2 regions of the Streptomyces sp. NPDC003027 genome follow, and region 1 is predicted to be linked to the other one. Evidence: riboswitches for the same ligand, from Rfam matches in the RefSeq annotation. Region 1 holds a riboswitch; the other holds the start of a gene.
What was found. Region 1 has a riboswitch for cyclic di-AMP ahead of ACWDX6_RS20270 (M23 family metallopeptidase). Riboswitches for the same ligand answer to the same signal wherever they lie in the genome.
Positions count from the first base shown of each region.

Region 2: it holds a riboswitch for cyclic di-AMP, as region 1 does, so the genes downstream of both, ACWDX6_RS11765 (M23 family metallopeptidase) here and ACWDX6_RS20270 (M23 family metallopeptidase) in region 1, are expected to answer to the same signal.

Region 1 is NZ_JBSFTU010000027.1:64,070-71,308, reverse strand. It holds gene trmB (tRNA (guanosine(46)-N7)-methyltransferase TrmB) at 1-283, shown strand, start outside; gene ACWDX6_RS20280 (PrsW family intramembrane metalloprotease) at 414-1,724, shown strand; gene ACWDX6_RS20275 (aldo/keto reductase) at 1,817-2,764, opposite strand; gene ACWDX6_RS20270 (M23 family metallopeptidase) at 2,926-4,038, opposite strand; cyclic di-AMP (ydaO/yuaA leader) riboswitch at 4,050-4,195, opposite strand; gene ACWDX6_RS20265 (PP2C family protein-serine/threonine phosphatase) at 4,407-5,567, opposite strand; gene ACWDX6_RS20260 (MFS transporter) at 5,728-6,948, opposite strand; gene ACWDX6_RS20255 (PLP-dependent cysteine synthase family protein) at 6,945-7,239, opposite strand, start outside.
Region 2 is NZ_JBSFTU010000012.1:34,672-41,910, reverse strand. It holds gene ACWDX6_RS11775 (M16 family metallopeptidase) at 1-1,077, shown strand, start outside; gene ACWDX6_RS11770 (M16 family metallopeptidase) at 1,104-2,471, shown strand; cyclic di-AMP (ydaO/yuaA leader) riboswitch at 2,684-2,849, shown strand; gene ACWDX6_RS11765 (M23 family metallopeptidase) at 2,863-3,645, shown strand; gene ACWDX6_RS11760 (GntR family transcriptional regulator) at 3,876-4,559, shown strand; gene ACWDX6_RS11755 (HPr family phosphocarrier protein) at 4,747-5,028, opposite strand; gene ACWDX6_RS11750 (GNAT family N-acetyltransferase) at 5,214-7,239, shown strand, end outside.

The sequences.
Region 1 (7,239 bases):
CTGGCCCAAGAAGCGCCACCACAAGCGGCGCCTCATCCAGCCGGAGTTCCTCACCCTCCTCGCGACCCGGATGAAGCCCGGAGCCGTCCTGCACTGCGCCACGGACTGGGAGGAGTACGCCGAGCAGATGCTGGAGGTGCTCTCCGCGCATCCCGACTTCGCGAACACCCAGCCCGACGGCGGCTACGCCCCCCGCCCCGCGTTCCGCCCCCTCACCCGGTTCGAAGGACAGGGCCTGGACAAGGGCCACGTCGTGCACGACCTGCTTTTCCGCAGGAAGTAGGGCCTGCTTCTCCCCAGGCAGCATGCCTGCTTCTCCGGAGGACCCACTTCTCCACAGGGACGGGCCTGCTTTTCCACAGGAAGCGGAACTCCCGCGCACGCTGTCGGTGGGGCTGGTTAGGGTCGCTTACGTGTCGAACCCCGTCCCCGCCCCCGTCCCCGCCCGGGACACCGAGGAGCCGGCCTTCCCCGCCGTCCCCGGCCGTGCCCAGTGGCGCTACCGGCCCCGGCGCGCCTTCTGGCGCGGCAAGGTGGTCCGGGCAGTCGCCGTGATCGCGGTGCTCGCGCTCTGCGCCCTGGTGATCCTGGCGCTGGTGCGAGACCAGACAGGCACCGAGGGGTTCCTGGTCGGCCTCGGCCTGGCCGTTCTGCCCGTGCCGCTCCTCATGGCCGCGTTCCGCTGGCTCGACCGCGTGGAGCCCGGCCCCTGGAAGATCCTGCTCTTCGCCTTCGCCTGGGGCGCCTTCGCCGCCGCGCTCGTCGCGATCCTCGCCAACTCCTTCGCGGTCCGCTGGATCGCCACCGCGACCGCCGACCCGGCGTCCGCGGACACCCTCGGCGCCACCGCCGTCGCGCCCGTGGTCGAGGAGAGCGCGAAGGCCGCCGCCATCCTGCTGGTCTTCCTCTTCCGCAGACGGGACTTCACCGGCCTCCTCGACGGAGTCGTCGTCGCCGGCTTCACCGCCACCGGCTTCGCCTTCACCGAGAACATCCTCTATCTCGGCAACGCCTTCGGGGAGGACCAGGAGTTCGGCAGCTCGGGGCTCGGCTCCGTGACCGCCGGAACGTTCTTCGTACGGATCGTGATGTCGCCGTTCGCGCATCCGCTCTTCACCGTGCTCACCGGGCTCGGATTCGGTCTCGCCGCCCTGGCCGCCCGTCGCCGGCGCGTCCGCCGGATCCTGCTGCCGCTGACCGGCCTGGTCCTCGCCATGGGCACGCACGCCCTGTGGAACGGCTCGGCGGTCTTCGGACCGTGGGGCTTCTTCCTGGTGTACGGCATGTTCATGGTGCCGGTCTTCGGGCTGCTGACCTGGCTGGCGATATGGAGCCGGCAGAAGGAGCTGCGCACCATATCCGGGCAGCTCCCGGCGTACGCGGCGGCCGGCTGGCTGTCCCCCGCCGAACCGCTCGCGCTCTCCTCCATGCGGGCCCGCTCGGTGGCCCGCGACTTCGCCGCCCGTACGTACGGCAAGCCGGCGGCGCAGGCCGTCGGGGAGTACGAGGCGTTCGCGACCAGCCTGGCCTTTCTGCGCGACCGGGCCGAGCGGGGGACGGCGGAGGAGGACTTCACCGCCCGCGAGCAGGAGCTGCTGCACCACCTCTGGCAGCGCAAGGCGGTCGCGTCCCCCGCGCTGACGTACGCGGCGCGGGCCACCGGCCGGGTGTGGGCGCCGCCGCAGTACCTCGACTACGGCGGCTACAACCCGTACCGGAGCTGACCGGGACCGCCCCAGGTCGGACGCGGTCCGACCGCGAAGACCCCGGTCACCCGGTCGCCAGGTCATGACCCGCGAAAGCCCCGTCGGCAGGGTCAGACCGCGGAGGCCTCGGTCAGCAGGGCCAGCTCCGCTTCGGTCAGGGTGAGGTCGGCGACCGCGACGAGGGCCGGGAGCTGCTCGACCGTACGGGCCGAGGCGATCGGAGCCGCGACGGTGGGCCGGGAGGCCAGCCAGGCGAGCGCGACGGTGGCGGGCTCGGCTCCGTGAGCCGCCGCGACCGTGTCGAGCGCCGCGAGCACCGCCCTGCCCCGCTCGGTGTCGAGATGCGCGCCGGCCCCTTGGGCGCGGGCGCTGTCGACGACCGTCCCGGGGCGGTACTTGCCGGTCAGGAAGCCGGAGGCGAGGGCGTAGTACGGCACGGACGCGAGACCGGCGCGCTCGGCGGTCTCCAGGAGCTCACCTTCGTACGTGTCGCGCGAGACGAGGTTGTAGTGCGGCTGGAGGGCGACGTAGCGGGCGAGCCCCTCCGCCTCGGCGAAGTCGAGGGAGGCGCGCAGCCGCTCGGGGGAGATGTTGGAGGCGGCGACGGCCCGCACCTTGCCGTCCTTCACCAGCTGGTCGAGTGCGGTGACGATCTCCTCGACGGGGACGGACTCGTCGTCGAAGTGGGTGTAGTAGAGGTCGATGTGGTCGGTGCCGAGCCGGCGGAGCGACTCCTCGGCGGCGCCCTTGATGGTGGCGGCGGAGAGGCCTTTGTAGCGGGGGTGGGCCCCGACCTTGGTGGCGATCACGACATCGTCGCGGTTGCCGCGGGTGGCGAGCCACTTGCCGATGATGGTCTCGGACTCGCCGCCCTCGTTGCCTTCGGCCCAGGCGGAGTAGGAGTCGGCGGTGTCGACGAAGTTGCCGCCCGCTGCGGTGTAGGCGTCGAGGACGGCGAAGGACCGCGTCTCGTCGGCGGTCCAGCCGAAGACGTTGCCTCCCAGCGCGAGCGGGAAGACGTGCAGGTCCGAGGAGCCCAGTCGGCGAAGAGAAGTCATGGGTTCCACAACCACCCGCCCCAGGCGGGTTATTCCGTCCCGCCCGGGCTCCGTGCCGACCCGTCGCGCCCCCGGTTCCGTGCCGCCCGCCCGCGCCCGTTCCGCGGCCGGTCACCGGTTCTGTCAGAGGTGAGAGGTTCGGTCAGAGGTGGGAGGCTCCGTCAGAGGTTCAGGCCCTTGCCGCGCAGCCAGGCCGACGGGTCCACGCCGGAGCCGCCCGGGGTGTGGACCTCCAGGTGGAGGTGGGGGCCGGTGACGTTGCCGGTCGCGCCCACGCGGCCGATGGTCTCGCCGGTGCCCACGGACTGCCCCGCGCCGACCGTCATGGACGACAGGTGGCAGTACCAGACCTCCGTACCGTCCTCCAGCTCCAGGACGATCCGGTAGCCGTACGAGCCCGACCAGCCCGCGGACTTGATGGTGCCGCCGTGGACGGCCTTGACCGGAGTGCCGGTGGGGGCCGCGAGGTCGAGGCCGGTGTGGTAGCCGGAGGACCACATCGAGCCGGACTCACCGAACGTGGAGGTGATGGTGTACGAGGAGGTCGGCAGGGCGTAACTGGCGGCGAGCTTGGCCAGGCGCTCGGCCTCGGCCTTGGCCGCTGCCTCCTCCTCGGCCTTCTTCTTCGCCTCGGCGGCCGCCTTCTCGGCGGCGGTCGCCTTGGCGGCGGCCTCTTCGGCGGCCTTCTCGGCCGCCGCCTTCTCCACCGCGGCCATCTCGGCGGCGTCGGCGGACGCCTGCTGCTGCTCGGCCTGCTGGAGGATGCGGGTGCGCAGCGCCTCGCCGGCGTCGGCGGTGGCCGCGGTGGTCGAGGCGCCCGTGTTCCCGGGGCCCTCGGCCTCCAGGGCGAGGGTGGCGGTGAGCGGCAGGGGGTTGTTCGTACCGGAGCCCGAGCCGTCCTCGCCGTCGGTCCCGCCGGTCGCGCCGTTCACGTCGGCGATCAGCTCGCCGACACCGGGCAGCTCGGAGGCGCCCGGGAGGCCGAGGTCGGGAAGCGATATGGAGACGGCGGGCTTCTCCTGCGCGGTGGCCAGGCCGCCCGCGCCGACGGCGGCGATGACACCGACGCCCAGGACCGTGGAGGAACGGGCGAAGTTGGAGCGCTGCTTGACGACGCGATGACGGCCGCCGGCGCCGGAGCGCGTCTGCTGACGAAGCGAGTCCTCGGTGGGATTCCACTCCTCCCACGCGGCTGTGCCGGGGTCCGCCCCGGGGGCACCCGAGGCACCGAACGCGTCGAAGGGGGCTTCGGGGGCAGGGGTGTTGGACGCCACGAAGGCGCGCTCCTTTCCTTCCTTCTCGCCTACCGGGTTAGCTGACGGGTTCGGAGCAGGAAGGTCTCCTACGGGCATCTCGCACGGATGCGAAGTGCCCGATTCACCCCAATTGGTGGTTCCCCGGTTCCTTTTCAGGATTCGGCGCGTGCGCACGGTGCCGTCTCTTGCGACGGCTGGGACGACCGCGCTGCGTTATCGAACGTTAATAGACAGAGGGTCCTGATTCCAAGCCGTTCCGGTTGATCATTAGCGAGATTGCGGGAGAATGGCCCGACTTGACCCCGCTTCAGTAAACGTCCGGCGAACAACGTGAATCTGACTGTGTGTCAATTGTTATCGGAGTGGCACCTTGTGACTACGGATGGTCACGGCACGACGGGCATGGTCCGCCGCCGCTCCGGCTGCCCCCGCGTCGGGCGGCTCACGGCCAGCAGCGCCATGTCGTCCGTCGTCCCGCCCCCGGTGTAGCGGCGCACATCGTCGACGAGCGCGTCCAGGAGCGCCTCCGGCCCCGGGAAGATCCGCCCGGCGAGCCGCTCGGCGGGATCGTAGAAGGCTCCTGTGGCGTCACGCGCCTCGGAGAGCCCGTCCGTGTACAGGAGCAGCGTGGCGCCCGGCGGGTACGGCGCCTCGTCGGCCCGGTCCGGCCACGCGGCCAGCTCGCCCAGACCGAGCGGCAGCGCCGGCTCGCTCGGTGCCAGCAGGGTCAGCTCTCCGTCCGCGTGGAGCAGCAGCGGCTCGGGGTGCCCGCGGTTCACCACCCGTACGAGGCCGCTGCCGCGCGGGATCTCGGCCAGCACGGCGGTGGTGAACCCCTCGGCGGCGTCCAGACCGGTCCGCCGGGTCCCCTCGCGGGCCAGCGCCCGCTCCAGCCGCTGGGCGACACCCTCCAGCGTCGACTCCTGCTCGGCCGCCTCGCGGAAGGCACCGATGAGGACCGCGACGGCCTCGACCGCGTCGAGCCCCTTGCCCCGTACGTCGCCGACGACGAGCCGTACCCCGTAGGGCGTGTCCTGGACCGCGAACAGGTCACCGCCGATGAACGCGTCCGCCTGCGCGGCCTCGTAGCGGGCGGCGACCTGCAAGCCGCCGATCCGCTCGGCCGGCGTCGGCAGCACCGCCTTCTGCGCCGTCTCCGCGATCACCCGGGCCGACGCCAGCCGCTCGCCGCTGCGCCGCACGACCCGGTTGATCAGCAGGGCGAGCGCGGAGACCGTGATGACGGTCAGGGTCTCGGTGAGCGCCGGGACGTCGGTGAGGGTGTCGTTGTAGACGTGCAGCCCGACGCTGGTGAGAACGGCGGCGATCCCGGTGAGCAGGGTCGTCAGCATCGAGAACAACGGGGCCGCGATCAGCGGTGCGGCCGAGAACATCGGGGCGGCGGTGAAGGCGGGCGGGGTGGACAGGTCGAAGACGCCCCCTCCGGCGATGATCAGCGGGGGCAGGGCACGGATGAACCGGCGCGCGCGCTCACCGCGCGGGCGCGGCCGGGATGAGGACCCGCTCCCCACCGCTTGCTGCCCCACCTGTGCTCTCCTGCCCGGTCCGTACACGGCGACGGACGGTACCGCGCCCTTCCCAGCGTGGCGGGAGCCGCGCCGGGCGGCGACCCCCGCTCCGCCGACCGGGGTACGGGCACGGAGGCCCGGGCCCGCTCCCGCGGGGCCCGGGCGCGGCACCCGGCGGTCAGGCCGTCGCCGCGAGCCGCCCTCCCCGGGCCAGCGCCCCCACCGCCACCGCGCAGACGAGACCGACCCCGCACAGCACCAGCCAGGGCGTGGCAGACCGGCCCGTCAGGTCGAGCAGCGCCCCGGTCCCCAGGTTTCCGAGGGTGATGCCGACCCCGCAGACGGTGTTGTAGAGGCCGTAGTGCGTCGCCACCCACCGCCCGCCCGACAGGGCGACGACCGTGTCCATCTCGTACGGGTAGAGGATCGCGTTCGCGAGCGCCAGGACCGCCGCGCACAGCAGCAGCCCCACCACCCCGCGCACCGCCACCGGCAGCAGGAAGGCCGCGCCCATCAGACCGAGTCCCAGGACCAGACACCGCTCGCGCGTCAGCCGGCGCTTGCACCAGGCCGTGATCCGCAACTGGCCGGCCAGGGCGACGAGCGCCGAGACGACGAACAGCGCGGTGGTCACCGCCGTACTGTCGGCGGCCAGCGGCAGCGCGAGATAGACCTGGAAGGACAGGACGTACGAGCCCGTCATCGCGAGGGAGAAGAGCCAGAAGGTCCGGTTCGCGAGCACCGTACGGAACTGGCCGCCCTCCCCGTCGGCCGGCGCGGCCGCCCGCTCCCGTACGCGTACCGGCAGATGGCGCAGCTGCACCACCGTCAGCGCGGCGAACAGCACCGCCGCCACCACGCACGTCAGCCGGAAGGAGACGCCCGTGAGTGCCACCCCCACCAGCGGCCCGAGCAGGATCCCCGCCTGGTAGTACGTGTTGAACAGGGCGAACGCCTCCACACGCCGCTCCCCCGCCTCGGCCGCCAGGTAGGCCCGTACGGCCGGGTTGAACAGCGCTCCCGCCAGGCCCGTCGCCACCGAGGCGGCGATCAGCACGGGCAGCGACTGGGCGAAGGCGAGCGCCCCGAAGCCGGCCGTCCGCAGCGCGCAGCCCGCGACGATCAGCGGCTTGAAACCGAGCCGGTCGGCGAGGGCGCCGCCGATCAGGAACAAGCCCTGCTGGGAGAGGTTGCGGACCCCGAGGACGAGACCGACCGACCAGGCCGCCATGCCGAGCCCGTCCGCGAGATGCGCGGCGAGGTACGGCATCAGCATGTAGAAGCCGAGATTGATGGTGAGCTGGTTGAGGAAGAGGAGCCGCGCGGCGGGCTCGAAGGTACGGCTCTGCTTCCAGATCCCGCCCTTGGCGGCGGCGGTCGTGGTGGGTGTCGTACTCATCGGACCCGCCCCGGGGGCGTCGGCCGCTCCAGCACCCGACGGGTCCAGCCGGTGACGGGCACGTCGCTCTCGTACGCCGCCGGCTCTTCCCGCACGGGGGCGTCGAGCAGCCCGTGGGCCGCGCAGAACTCGTCGCTGAACACCGAGTCGAAGTACCGCTGCGGTCCGTCCGGGAAGACGGCCGCGATCCGGGTGCCGCGCGGCCGGGTCCGGGCCAGCCACCCCGCCACGAGCGCCACGGCGCCCACGCTCCAGCCGCCCGTGGCGAACTGACGGGCCGCGAGCCGGCGG
Region 2 (7,239 bases), on a different contig from region 1:
ACGAGCTTCGAGCGCACCAACTACTTCGAGACGATGCCGACGCACCAGCTGGAGCTCGCGCTCTGGCTGGAGGCGGACCGGATGGGCTCGCTCCTCGCCGCTCTGGACGACGAGTCCATGGAGAACCAGCGCGACGTCGTCAAGAACGAGCGCCGCCAGCGGTACGACAACGTGCCCTACGGCACGGCCTTCGAGAAGCTGACCGCCCTCGCCTACCCCGAGGGCCACCCGTACCACCACACGCCGATCGGCTCCATGGCGGACCTGGACGCGGCCACGCTGGAGGACGCGCGGAGCTTCTTCCGGACGTACTACGCGCCGAACAACGCGGTGCTGTCGGTCGTCGGCGACATCGACCCGGAGCAGACGCTCGCCTGGATCGAGAAGTACTTCGGCTCCATCCCGTCGCACGACGGCAAGCGGCCCCCGCGCGACGGCACGCTGCCCGACACCATCGGCGAGCAGCTGCGCGAGGTCGTGGAGGAGGAGGTCCCGGCCCGCGCGCTGATGGCCGCCTACCGCCTTCCGCACGACGGCACGCGCGAGTGCGACGCCGCCGACCTCGCGCTGACCGTGCTCGGCGGCGGCGAGTCCTCCCGGCTGCACAACCGTCTGGTCCGCCGCGACCGCACGGCCGTCGCGGCCGGCTTCGGCCTGCTGCGCCTGGCCGGCGCGCCCTCGCTGGGCTGGCTGGACGTGAAGACGTCGGGCGGCGTCGAGGTCCCCGAGATCGAGGCCGCCGTCGACGAGGAGCTGGCCCGCTTCGCCGCCGAGGGCCCGACGCCCGAGGAGATGGAGCGCGCCCAGGCGCAGTTGGAGCGCGAGTGGCTGGACCGGCTCGGCACGGTCGCCGGCCGCGCCGACGAACTGTGCCGGTACGCGGTGCTCTTCGGTGACCCGCAGCTCGCCCTGACGGCCGTGAACCGCGTCCTGGACGTCACCGCCGACGAGGTGCGCGAGGTCGCCGCGGCCCGGCTGCGTCCCGACAACCGCGCGGTGCTCGTCTACGAGCCGGTCACCGCCGAGCACAGCGACAGCGACAGCGAGAGCGACGAGGAAGAGGGAGCGGACCAGTGAGCGACGCTGCCGCGTCTTTGACGAGCATGGAGTTCCACCCGCAGCCGAAGCCGGGCGTCGCCCGCCCCTGGGCCTTCCCGGCCCCGGAGCGCGGTGCGCTGGACAACGGCCTGACGGTGCTGCGCTGTCACCGCCCCGGGCAGAAGGTGGTGGCGGTCGAGCTCTTCCTCGACGCCCCGCTGGACGCCGAGCCGGAGGGTCTCGACGGCGTCGCGACCATCATGGCGCGGGCCTTCTCCGAAGGGACGGACAAGCACTCGGCGGAGGAGTTCGCCGCGGAGCTGGAGCGCTGCGGTGCCACGCTCGACGCGCACGCCGACCACCCGGGCGTACGGGTCTCCCTGGAGGTCCCGGTCTCCCGGCTGCCCAAGGCGCTCGGTCTGCTCTCCGAGGCCCTGATCGCCCCGGCGTTCGTCGACACCGAGATCGAGCGGCTGGTGCGCAACCGGCTGGACGAGATCCCGCACGAGACGGCGAACCCCGCCCGCAGGGCGGCCAAGCAGCTCTCCAAGGAGCTCTTCCCGGCCGGCTCGCGCATGTCCCGGCCGCGCCAGGGCACCGAGGAGACGGTCGCCGCGATCGACGCCGCAGCGGTTCGCGCCTTCCGCGACGCGCATGTGCGGCCCGGCACGGCCACCGCCGTGGTCGTCGGCGACCTGACCGACGTCGACCTGGACAAGGTCCTCGCCGAGACCCTCGGCGCCTGGACGGGCGACACGGCGGAGCCGCGCCGCATGCCGCCGATCACGGCCGACGACACCGGCCGCGTGGTCATCGTGGACCGTCCCGGCGCGGTCCAGACGCAGCTCCTGATCGGCCGCGTCGGCCCCGACCGGCACGACCGGGTCTGGCCTGCCCAGGTCCTCGGCACGTACTGCCTCGGCGGCACCCTCACCTCCCGCCTGGACCGTGTCCTGCGCGAAGAGAAGGGCTACACCTACGGCGTGCGGGCCTTCGGCCAGGTGCTCCGCTCCGACAGCGAGGGCAACGGCGCCGCGATGCTCGCCATCAGCGGTTCCGTCGACACCCCCAACACCGGCCCGGCACTTGACGACCTGTGGAAGGTGCTGCGCACGCTCGCCGCCGAGGGTCTGACGGACGCGGAGCGCGATGTCGCGGTGCAGAACCTGGTGGGCGTGGCGCCGCTGAAGTACGAGACGGCCGCCTCCGTCGCCGGAACGCTCGCCGACCAGGTCGAGCAGCACCTTCCGGACGATTTCCAGGCGCAGTTGTACGCGCGGCTGGCCGAGACCGGCACGGTGGAGGCGACGGCGGCCGTCGTCAACGCCTTCCCGGTGGACCGCCTGGTCACCGTGCTCGTGGGGGACGCGGCGCAGATCGAGGAGCCCGTGCGCGCGCTCGGCATCGGCGAAGTGACCGTCGTCACCGGCTGATCGAGGCGCTCCCGCGCCGCTGCGAGGACCCCGACGTCACCGTACGTCGGGGTCCTCGCCTTTGCCGGGCCTTTGTCCGTATTGCGGGAGAGGGTGCCCCTCTGCCCTGTGGCATGTCTTACAAAAAGGCGGGTCTGTTTGCTGATTGAAAGACAGTCCGCTTAGCGTCGGTCCGGCTGTTCGTCAGTAGCACCCGCCGCATCCGCGGCACCGGGCAGTCATCGCCGAGTCCCCGTCAGGCGCGAGCCTGGGGAGCCGGGGACCCACACGAAGTCCCTGGGGTGAATCGGACGCCTTCGCCAGAGCGCGGAGGGGCCCGTAGGAGACCTTCCTGCTCCGAACCCGTCAGCTAACCCGGTAGGCGAGAAGGAAGGAAAGGATCAGCCACTTCATGGCGTTCACCCGTGCCACCGGGAAGCATCGTGGTCCGAGCCGTCTGGCGCGCCGCAGCGCGGGCATCGCCGGCGTCGCCACCCTCGCCACCACCGGCGTCCTCGGAACCCTCGCCTCCCCGGCGCTCGCCGCCGACACGGACCCCCGCTCGCTCGAGGACACCGGCCTGAACCAGGCCGTCGTCTCCGAGTCCCTGGCGGACCAGATCGACGTCCAGGCCGCCGTCCAGGAGCGGGAGGCCGTCGAGGCCCTCGCCAAGGCGAAGGCTGAGGCCCGCGCGCAGGCCGAGGCGAAGCGCAAGGCCGAGGCCCGTGCCAAGGAGGTCCGCGAGGCCAAGGAGCGCGCCGCCCGCGAGGCCGAGCGCAAGCGCCTGAACTCCTTCCAGCTCCCCATCGCGGGTTCGTACGTCACCACCGGCTACAAGACCGGCGGCTCCCTCTGGTCCTCCGGCAGCCACTCCGGAGTCGACTTCCACGCCGCCTACGGCAGCAAGGTCGTCTCCGTGGGCGCCGGCACCGTCGTCGAGGCCGGCTGGGGCGGCGCGTACGGCAACAACGTCGTCATCCGGATGAACGACGGCACGTACACCCAGTACGGGCACCTGGCGGACATCACCGTCTCGGTCGGCCAGACCGTCACCCCGGGCGAGCGGATCGGCATCTCCGGCTCGACCGGCAACTCCACCGGCCCGCACCTGCACTTCGAGGCCCGCACCAGCGCCGAGTACGGCTCCGACATCAACCCGGTCGCGTACCTGCGCGCCCGCGGCGTGAACGTCTGACCCGACCGCGCCGGGCAGTCCCGCCCGTCCACGTCAGAAAAGCCCCGGCTCGTACTGAGCCGGGGCTTTTCTCGGCCAAAAGATATCCATGGATCCACCGGAGCCATCGGAATTACCGCCGCGCTGCAATAGAGTCACCGAACAGTCGTCCGTCATCGAACAGCCGGCGAGGAACCGGCGGACGGACGTCAATCGGATGGGTTTCGCGCGGATTGAGGCGGAGGTCGGACATGCGCATCCCCGCGCACTCGGTATGCACGGCGATCCGGGACGACATCGTCTCCGGTGTCTTCGAGCGCGGCGGCCGGCTGACCGAGGAGCAGCTCGCCCGCCGCTACGGAGTCTCCCGCGTCCCGGTCCGCGAGGCGCTGCGGACCCTGGAGTCGGAGGGGTTCGTGATCACCCGTCGGCACGCGGGGGCCCATGTCGCCGAACTCACCGAGCAGGAGGCGGCCGACCTGCTGGACGTACGGTCGCTCCTTGAGCCGCTCGGCGCCGCCCGCGCCGCACAGCGCCGCACCGAGGCCCATCTCAAGGTGCTGCGCGGCCTGGTCAGGCTGGGGCAGGAGCGGGCCAGACGCGGCCAGGGCGAGGATCTGCGCTCGCTCGGCGGCTGGTTCCACGAGACGCTCGCGCAGGCGTCCGGCAGCCCGGCGCTCACAGCGCTGCTCACCCAGCTCCGGCACAAGATCGCCTGGATGTACGTGGTCGAGCCGGCCGCCCAGCCCGTGGAGGCATGGGCCGAGCACGGGGCGATCGTCGACGCCGTGGCGCGCGGCGACGCCGAGCGGGCCCGTGCGCTCACCGCCCTGCACGCGGAGCGGTCGCTGGCCCTGCACCGGCTCAAGCGCTCCGAGCGAGGGCGTGTGAGGGTTTCGCAACATGTCGTAAACACCGCGAGCATCCGGAATTAACGACGGGGCCGTATACAAAGAGAAGGAATTCTCCGGCTGTATTCGTGCTGCCTTAAATGCCGCGACGGAAATCGCGTCGTCCGGAATTTGCGTTCCCCTGACATTCCCGGTCGGAGCGACCGCGCGGAAAACGAAGAAGCCGCGCCCGCCGTCGTTCCGGCGGGCGCGGCTCCTTCGCGAGATGTCGTCAGACGGTCTCGGGCAGCTCGTCGAGACCCTCGGCAACCAGCTTGGCGAGACGGTCCAGTGCGGCCTCGGCGCCCTCGGCGTCCGAAGCGAGCACGATCTCCTCGCCGCCCTGCGCGCCCAGACCGAGCACCGCGAGCATCGACGCGGCGTTCACCGGGTTGCCGTCGGCCTTGGCGATCGTCACGGGGACGCCGGAGGCCGTGGCGGCACGGACGAAGATGGAGGCGGGGCGGGCGTGCAGGCCCTCGGCCCAGCCGACGTTGACGCGGCGCTCAGCCATGGTGTTGCCCTTCAAGTCTCAAGCGGGTTGTCTAGACCAGTCTCTCACGGGTGGCCGCATGCTCGTACCGACCTCCGGCCCGGACACGGCGGCCCTTCGGCCTTCCTACCTTGCCCGTACCCCGCACGGCACGCACGCCGTGCACGACCGGTGCCGGTGTCGTACCCCGGCCGTACGCTTGGCCCATGCAGAGCGCGTCGGAACAGCCTGAACACGCATACCCCGACCACTGGGAAGCGGACGTCGTCCTCCGTGACGGCGGCACCGCGCGCATCAGGCCCATCACCGTCGACGACGCCGACCGGCTGGTCAGTTTCTACGAGCAGGTCTCGGACGAGTCGAAGTACTACCGCTTCTTCGCGCCCTACCCGCGTCTCTCCGCCAAGGACGTCCACCGCTTCACCCATCACGACTTCGTGGACCGGGTGGGACTCGCGGCGACCGTCGGCGGGGAGTTCATCGCCACCGTACGCTACGACCGCATCAACGCCCAGGGCCTCCCCGCGAGCGCCCCGGCCGACGAGGCCGAGGTCGCCTTCCTGGTCCAGGACGCGCACCAGGGCAGAGGCGTCGCCTCCGCGCTCCTCGAACACATCGCGGCGGTGGCGAGGGAGCGGGACATCAGGCGGTTCGCGGCGGAGGTGCTGCCCGCCAACACCAAGATGATCAAGGTGTTCACGGACGCCGGGTACACCCAGAAGCGCAGCTTCGAGGACGGTTCCGTACGGCTCCACCTCGACCTGGAGCCCACCGACCGCTCGCTCGCCGTCCAGCGGGCGCGGGAACAGCGCGCCGAGGCCCGCTCCGTGCAGCGCCTGCTCGCCCCCGGCTCGGTCGCCGTCGTCGGAGCCGGGCGCACCCCGGGCGGCGTCGGCCGGACCGTGCTGCGCAACCTCCTGGAGTCCGGGTACACCGGACGTACGTACGCGGTGAACCGGGCCCTCGGCGAGGGGACGGCCTCGCTCGACGGCGTGCCGGCCTTCCGCTCCGTCGGGGACATCGGCGAGCCGGTGGACCTGGCGATCCTGGCCGTCCCCGCCGAGCGGGTGCCGGAGGCGGTCGCCGACTGCGGCGAGCACGGGGTGCGGGGCCTGGTCGTCCTCTCCGCCGGTTACGCCGAGAGCGGCCCGGAGGGACGGGAACGCCAGCGGGAACTGGTACGGCAGGCCCGCTCGTACGGCATGCGGATCATCGGACCCAACGCGTTCGGGATCATCAACACCTCGGCCGGTGTCCGGCTGAACGCCTCCCTCGCCCCGCAGATGCCGACGTCCGGGCGGATCGGGCTGTTCACCCAGTCCGGGGCGATCGGCATCGCGCTCCTCGCCGGACTCCACCGGCGGGGCGCGGGGCTCTCCTCCTTCATCTCGGCGGGCAACCGCGCGGACGTCTCCGGCAACGACCTCCTCCAGCACTGGTACGACGACCCCGAGACGGACGTCGTCCTGCTCTATCTGGAGTCGATCGGGAACCCCCGCAAGTTCACCCGGCTGGCGCGGCGCACGGCGGCGGTCAAGCCGGTCGTGGTGGTCAAGGGGGCCCGCCACAGCGGGAGCGCGCCCCCCGGCCACCGGGTTCCCGTCACCCGCATCCCGCACGCCACGGTCTCCGCGCTGCTCCGGCAGGCCGGAGTCATCCGGGTCGACACGGTCACCGAACTGGTCGACGCGGGCCTGCTTCTCGCCGCCCAGCCGCTGCCGACCGGGCCCCGGGTGGGGATCCTCGGCAACTCCGAGTCGCTCGGGCTGCTGACCTACGACGCCTGTCTGACGGAAGGGCTGCGTCCGCTGCGGCCGCTCGACCTCACGACGGCGGCGAGCCCGGCGGACTTCCGCGAGGCGCTGGCGGCGGCGCTCGCGGACGACACCAGTGACGCGGTCGTCGTGACGGCGATCCCCTGGGTCGGCGAGAACGGCACCGTCGAGTCCGGCGACGGCGAGGTCCTCGCGGCCTACCTCCGCGAGGCCGTCGCCTCCGCCCCGGCCCCGGCGAAGCCGGTGGTGGTGGTCCACGTCGAGATGGGGGGCCTTGCTGAAGCCCTCTCGGCGGCGACGAGCACCCGCCCGTCACCCGCCCCCCGGACGACCGCCCCCGCCGTTCCGGGCCCGTCGACACCCTCGACGACGGTCGGCCCCGGTGCTCCACCGCACCCGGCGACGGTCGGCCCCGGTGCTCCGTCGCATCCAACGACGGTCGGCCCCGGCACCTTGC